Chondromyces crocatus: one gene and its partner. The protein of the gene in region 1 interacts with the protein of each later gene in a pairwise test. Links are inferred from orthologs where the notes say so. Each region holds a gene or a part of one and is shown on either strand. Other genes may lie near its edges.

The links. Proteins that work in one complex are often made in the same cells at the same time.
Region 2: the proteins of CMC5_RS21130 (region 1) and def interact in binary tests that used the Escherichia coli proteins (3 or more experiments, as listed by UniProt). The link is inferred for Chondromyces crocatus from one-to-one orthologs.

The regions. Positions count from the first base shown.
Region 1 is NZ_CP012159.1:5,770,628-5,774,513, forward strand. What follows is about bases 469-3,415. They hold CMC5_RS21130 (aspartate-semialdehyde dehydrogenase), read right to left. Parts: upstream 2,473-3,415; coding sequence 1,465-2,472; downstream 469-1,464. Other genes in these bases: CMC5_RS21125 (thioester reductase domain-containing protein), read right to left, coding at 469-1,019; CMC5_RS21135 (hypothetical protein), read left to right, coding at 2,552-3,415. In the rest of the region: more of CMC5_RS21125, read right to left, coding at 1-468; more of CMC5_RS21135, read left to right, coding at 3,416-3,886.
Region 2 is NZ_CP012159.1:5,504,715-5,507,987, forward strand. The notes cover bases 1-2,804. They hold def (peptide deformylase), read right to left. Parts: upstream 1,759-2,804; coding sequence 1,243-1,758; downstream 1-1,242. Other genes in these bases: ribD (bifunctional diaminohydroxyphosphoribosylaminopyrimidine deaminase/5-amino-6-(5-phosphoribosylamino)uracil reductase RibD), read left to right, coding at 3-1,106; CMC5_RS20285 (ATPase, T2SS/T4P/T4SS family), read right to left, coding at 1,903-2,804. In the rest of the region: more of CMC5_RS20285, read right to left, coding at 2,805-3,273. UniProt on the Escherichia coli protein: Removes the formyl group from the N-terminal Met of newly synthesized proteins. Requires at least a dipeptide for an efficient rate of reaction. N-terminal L-methionine is a prerequisite for activity but the enzyme has broad specificity at other positions.

The DNA of each region.
Region 1 (3,886 bases):
CCGAGGAGGCTGCACGCCGTCGAGAGCATCGTGGCAGCGGGTCCGTAGCCATTCAGGAGCCGCTTCGGCGCACCACGTCGCAGCACGGCCTGAGCCGCGGGCGGTGCGAGCGGCGCGCCGTTGATGACCAGGAGGGTGACCTCGTCGAACGCCTCGGGGGCCTGCGCGGAGAGGGCGTGGAAGCGCGCCGTCGACAGGAACATCACCGAGATCGCTGCCGCTCGCACGGCGTCGCGGAACGCCGTCGCGGACAGGAGCGTCTCCTGAGGCATGACCACGAGCCGCGCGCCCTGAAGGAGCGCTCCCCAGCGCTCGAGGAGGAAGGCATCGTGATGAGGGGGCGACGCGAGCATCACCCGATCGTGGCGTCCCAGCCCGGACGCGCGCGCTTCGCTCACGAGCCGAAGGATGGCGCGATGAGACACCGCGACCCCCCGCGGGCTGCCTGCCGCGCCCGGGGAGAACATCACGCAGGCAGGGTTGTCGATGTGACCTGGAACGAAGACGCTCGCCGCGGTCGTCGGATCGTCGTCGGGAGGGATGCCATGCCGGCTGAACTCGGCCAGGTACCCCGGGTCGACGACGCCATGGTACCCCTCGAAATACGAGGGCATCGGATGACCGCTGGTCGAGAGCAGCACCTTCGCCTCCACCTGATCGACCATGTGGCGGAGCCGCTCCTCGGGCTCCGAGGGATCGAGCGGTACGTGGACCCCACCGGCGACGAGGATCCCCACGATGCCGATGATCTCGGCGATCGAGCGGTCCGCGAGCAGCGCGACCGGCACGCCGGGGCCCACCTCGAGACGGCGCAGCTCGTCGGCGAGACAGGTCGCGCGGTGCCTCAGCTCGCGGTAGGTGATCGTCTGCCCTTCGAGCTCGACGGCCACGGCGTCTGGCGTGCGCGCGGCCTGCGCCTCGAAGAGCGCGCCGAGCGTCGCCGTGGCGCGCTCCTCCTCCAGCCCTGCGTCTCGGTCCTCCAGAGACTCGACGCACCCCAACCCCGAGCCCAACCGCATGCGGCTTCCCCCCTCCTCGTGACCTCTGTCGAGCGCGAGCGCGTCCCTCGACACCAGCGGGTGCCGGGGGTGGATTTCTCTTCCTGCGACGACCTCGGCGGGCGTGGGGATTCCCCGGTGACGTCTTCTGTTCGAAGCGCACTGGCTCCGCTAAAGCCACCCCACACCCCAGGCGCCGGCATGCCGGCACCTGGCTCAGGTCGTAGGGAAGGGAACAGACCTCGTCAACGGTTCGTCGAGGGTTTGGTGGATGAAGCTGTCGGCGGGGACGTCAGGCGCGGAGCGGAATTTCCAGATGTCCCCGCCTCTCGTGCCGTTGCGGCGCGCCTCGCCTGGGCGCCGTGAACCGCGAAGAGAGCAGGGGAAGCGACAGGAAGGGGCTGGAGGCGGGGAGGGCTGCCGATGAGGCTGGCTCGGCTTCGTGGGGGACGACCGGCTGGAGGCTTCAGCCCATGAGGCCTTCGGCGATCTGTACCGCGTTCAACGCGGCGCCTTTGCGCAGGTTGTCGGCGACGACGAACAGGTTGATCGCGCCAGGGACGCCGAGGTCGTCGCGCACACGGCCCACGAACACGTCATCGCTGCCCACCGCGTGGATCGGCTGCGGGTGGCGCCCAGGCGCGTACGGCTCGTCGAACAGCTTCACCCCGGGGGCGGATGCGAGCAACCGCCGCGCCTCGACCGCGTCCATCGGCCGGTGGAACTGCACGTGGATCGCCTCGCTGTGGCCCGTCACCACCGGCACGCGCACCGTCGTCGGCGACACGGCGATGCCGTCGTCACTGAGGATCTTGCGCGTCTCGTTCACCATCTTCAGCTCCTCCTCCGAGTAATCGGAGCCAGGGCTCGCCTTCCAGTCCATGAGCACGTTGAGCGCGAGCTGGCCCGGAAGGATCGCGGCGGGGGGCGGGCTGCCGTTCGCCAGGGCGTGGTTCTGGGCGAGCAGCTCTTCCATCGCTGCGTGCCCCTTCCCGCTCGCCGCCTGGTAGGTCGACACCACGATGTGCCGGATGCGTGCGGCATCGTGCAGCGGCTTCAGCGCCACCAGCATCTGGATGGTGCTGCAGTTCGGGTTGGCGATGATCCCTCGCGGGCGCTTCGCCGCCGCGTGCATGTTCACCTCGGGGACCACCAGCGGCACGTCGGGATCCATCCGCCATGCGCTGGAGTTGTCGATCACCACCGCGCCATGCGCTGCCGCGGCAGGCCCGAGCTCACGCGCCGTGGTCGCGCCCGCGCTGAACAGCGCATAGCTCACGCCGGCGAAGGCCTCGGGCGACGCCGTCTGCACCTCGATCTCTCCACCGGCAAAGGGCAGGCGCCGGCCTGCCGATCGCGGTGAAGCGAGCGCCAGCACCCGGCTCGCCGGGAACCTCCGCGCCTCCAGGGTTCGCAACATCTCCCGACCGACCACGCCGGTCGCCCCCACAACTGCTACGACGCAGGACATCATGGGCTTCTATCGCCGGGCAGGCATCCGGGCAAGTCTGGGGCAGCGCCAGGCGTGCGGGCGGAGTAGCATGGTCGCAGGCATGATCGAGCGGACGGAGTCGATCCGACGGAGACGGGGTAGCGCAGGGGTCCTGGTGGTGCTGGCGGCGCTCTCGGTGCGCTGTGGCGGTGCGCCGCCCACCCCTTCCGCCGACGCTGCGCAGCGCAGCGGTTCGGGATCGCCCGGTGCGGCCAGCGTCGCCGCGCGCTCGCAAGGATCGAACGTGACCGCGGACACGGGCGCTGCAGCGAAGGAGGTCGCCCGGGAGAAGCGCCGCAGCTTCGTCACCCCCTCGAAGCTCCTGCCGGATCTCGTCGGCCAAGGCGGCGTGGTCGCCCTCGAAGACGGGCACCGACGCACGCTCGTCGATCGCATGCGGATCATCGCGCACGAGGACGGCTCGCTGGAGCGCGCTGCGGAGCTGCTCCCCCACGGCCAGGTCACCTCGCAGCGTCTGCCCTCCCGCCTCGGCGGCGGTTTCCTGTTTCACGCGGCCAGCCGCGGCGGCACGCAGATCTGGCGCTCCAGCAGCTGGCTCGGAAAGCTCGAGCCCGTGGCCCAGCTCTCCTCCGAGGCGAGCGACGTGATCCCGGGCTTCGATCGCCTCTACGTGCGCCTCTCCCAGAACAACCGCCTGCTCGCGGTGGATGTACAGAGCGGCGAAGCCCTGCCCCTGGGTCCGCTCCCGCTCTCGGGCGCCTACGGGCAGATCGTGTTCGCCGACGGCTGGCGTGCCGTCGTGGAGGCCGACCTGCAAGGCCTGCTCGCCACGTTCGACGCCGGCACGACCTGGCGCCCGGTCCGCGTCGAGCAGCGCCCGAGCAGCCTCGGGATCATCGGCGGCGACCCGGCGCTGATGATCCGCGACGGCTACTACGTCATCGACGCGCGCGGCAACGTCACCCTCCGGACGCACGCGAAGTCGGGTGAGCCGCAGGACGAGGACGAGCTGCCCACGCGACCCCCGAGCCCGCTGGGGCGACGGCCGCTGCGCGCTGCCATCGAGGATGGCTGGCCCGACGGCGACGGGACGGCCGTCGTCGCCCGTGGTGGCGTGCTGGCCCGCGTATCCCTTGCCGACGGCGCGGTGCTCGCGCTCGCGCAGGACGCCTACCGCGAGCGCCAGGCCTCCTGCCACGCGGTGCGCCTCGGCAACACGAAGAGCGCCACGAGCGCGACGAAGGAGCGAAGCGCGAAGGCCTCCTCGAACCCCGACGGGACCGCCGTGGCGAAGGGGAGCGCCGGCTCGCCGCAGGGCTCAGGCGAGGCCTTCCACGAGGAAAGTTTCGGATTCATCTGCGGTGAGCGGGACGGCGCGACCATCATCTACGAATTCCGGGCGCCCCTCGCCATGCGCGAGCTCCACCGCTTCCAG
Region 2 (3,273 bases), 270 kb from region 1 along the record:
CCATGATGCGTGCCGCCATCGAGGAGGCACGCAAGGCCATGCCGTCCCCCAACCCGCCTGTCGGCGCGCTGGTGGTGAGCGCCACTGGAGAGATCCTCTCCGCGACGCACCACGTGAGGGCCGGCGAGGAGCATGCCGAGGTCCTCGCCCTCGCCGCCGCGGGCGAGGGGGTGAAGGGAGGGACGCTCTACGTCACCCTGGAGCCGTGCAACCACGAGGGGAGGACGCCTCCCTGCGTCGACACCATCCTCGGTTCGGGCGTCAAACGGGTCGTCATCGGCTCGCTCGATCCGAACCCGGAGGTCGTTGGCGGCGGCGCGCAGCGGCTGAGCGACGCTGGCCTCCCGGTGGAGGTGGGCGTCGCTGGCGCAGAGGCGCGGGCGCTGATTGCTCCTTGGGCAAAATACATCACGACTGGACTGCCTCATGTCGCGCTGAAGCTCGCCCTGTCCCTCGATGGGAGGATCGCGACGCGAACGGGGGCTTCCAAGTGGGTCACCGGGCCCGAGGCGCGCGCCAAGGTGCAGGAACTCCGGGCCCGCCACGACGCCGTGGCGGTCGGGATCGGGACGGCGCTGGCCGACGATCCTCGGCTGACGGTGCGGGAGTCGTCGTTCCTGCCCGAGGGGCGCATGAGCCCCATCCGGCTGGTCTTCGACACGCGGCTGCGGTTGCCGCTGCACACGCGATTGGTCCAGACGGCGCGCGAGGTGCCCACGTGGGTGCTGTCGGGCGCGGACGCCCCCGAGGAGGCGGAGCAAGCGCTGGTGGACGCGGGGTGCATGGTGCTGCGCACGCCGACGTCGGCCGAGGGGCGGGTGGACGTCACGGCGGCGATGCGGCTCTGCGCGGCACAGGGGATCGTGTCCATCCTCGTCGAGGGCGGTGCCGAGCTGGCGGGGAGCTTGCTCGCCTCGCGTGTGCCGGACGAGCTGCATGCGTTCGTCGCGCCCATCCTTCTCGGGCCGCGAGGGCGCCCAGGGGCCGTGGACTGGGCAGGGCCGGACACGCCGGTGGAGGCGCCCCGGATCGTCGATCCGCACTGGGAGCTGTGCGGGCGTGATGCCTACGTGAGCGGTCCGCTGGCGTTCCCGTCTCGCGGCTGACGCGAAGAGGCCACGCCGCGACGGCGTGTGGCGCTGCCTGCAGTCGATCCGGTGGACGATGCAGGCGTGGTCCTGGCTTCGGTGTGTCGCGTCGCCTGCACCCCGTCTGGCGGTCGATGCAGGCAGGGTCCCGGCTTCAGCCGGCGGCTTCGGCGTGGCGCTTCTGCATCTTGCGCTGGACGATGCGCTTCTTGAGCACGCCCATGCGATCGATCATGAGCACGCCGTCGAGGTGATCGAGTTCGTGCTGGATCGCGACGGACAGCAGATCTTCCGCGGTCAGCTCGAAGGTCTTCCCGTGGCGATCCTGGGCCCGCACGGTGACCTTCACGGCGCGCTTGATGTCCTCGCTCACGCCCGGGAAGGAGAGGCACCCCTCGGGGCCGAGCACGTCGCCGCCTTCCCGGTGGGTGATCTCGGGGTTGATGAACACCATCAGGTTCGAGGGTTCGTCCTCGGACGCGATGTCGATGATGAAGATGCGATGGGGCTCGCCGACCTGTGTCGCGGCGAGGCCGACGCCAGGCGCGGCGTACATGGTCTCGGCCATGTCATCGATGAGTCGCTCCAGCTCGGGGGTGATCTGGGTGACGGGCTGTGCCTTCTGGCGGAGGCGGGGGTCGGGGTAGTGGAGGATGGTTCGGATGGCCATGGTCCAGTTCAGTAACGTAGCGTCGGGCGGCGCTCCACGCCCGTCAAGAGGCGGGGGCGTGGTGCATCGTCAGGGCGACGAGTTCGCCCCGGTGGCGCGTCATGGACACGGTCCCGCCCGGCAGGCGTGCTGCGGTCGGATCCGTCAACGGCTGCGGCGGAGGGGCGCGGTGTCGATGTTGACGCCCCGCGCGGCAAGGTCCTCCACGATGGAGGGGATCACGCCGGAGGAGTGGAAACTGCCTTCGATGGCGCCTCCAGCGGCCGTCCGCTCGACCGAGAAGGTGAGGACGTCGCGCACGGCGAGCTGACCGCCTTCCATGACGAGATCGGCGACCCGGAACACCCGATCGCGGCCGTCGCGGAGTCGGGCGATCTCGACGACGAGGTCGATCGACGACGCCAGCCACTCACGCGCTGCTTCGAGCGGGACGCCTGGCCTCGCTGCGGCGATGTCGGCGATGAGGCGGGGGATGGCTTGGCGCAAGGTGGCTGCGCGGGCGCCGGCGAGGACGCCGGTCGCGCCGTCTCCGATGGCGAGCACCAGCTCCGCCGCGACCTGGCCCGAGAGGCTGTGGACCAGGATGCGATCCGGCCTCAGGCGGGCCGCCGTGCGCACGGCGCTGGCGGCCGTGACGTTCGTGCTGCCCAGCGAGATGCCGATCGCGTGGGGCGGCTGGATCACCAGGTCGTCGTCGTCCTGCAGGGCGACCAGGCGCTCGTCGACGCCGCCGGCTGCCGCGAGGGCGCCGAGCAGGGCCGCGGCCCCCGAGCCGCGTGAGCCCACGACCAGCACGTTGGCGCGCGCTGCGACGCACTGAGCGAGAAGGCCGGCCATCCCGCGCGAGATGGTCCCGCTGCGGACGAGATCGTCGAGAGAGAGCTCGACGCGCTGGGGTTTGCGGAGGGTCAGGGCGACGCCTCCGCCCGGCGTGGCGGAGAGGACCGCCAGCAAGCGGGCGCCGCGCGGGAGGGTGCGCTCGATGAGAGCCTCTCCCTCGCCCTGGGCGACGCCGCCGAGCACGCACAATCTCTGGATGATGCGCGCGAGGGCCGCGTCGTTGCTGAAGCCCACCTCCGCGGCCACCGACCGGCGGTTGTGCGTCACGACCACGTGGTCGTGGCGGAAGACCTGGATCTCGGAAACGTCGTCGTCCTGGAGCAGCGCCTCCAGGGGGCCGAGCTGGATCAGCTCGCGGCGTGCGTCCGCCACGAGGGTGTCGCCGTCGACGTCGGCCGGGAGGTCGCCCGCGGCGCGCAGGCCCATCACGGCCTCGCCCAGCCCGACCTCCAGGCGGCGCGTCAGGGCCTCATCGGGCGCACCACCACCCGCGAGGGGGCGCAGATCGACCGTCTGCCCGAGCCGCTCCATGAGCCGGGAGAGCGCGCGCTGGCGGGCCGTCGCGACGAAGGGCTCGGAGATCTGCACGGCGCGGTCCGAAGCGGGCGGGACGAGCGCGCGTCGCGGTGAGGCCGCGGGGTGGCTTCCCGTGCCGCTGGGGATGGGGGACGCTGC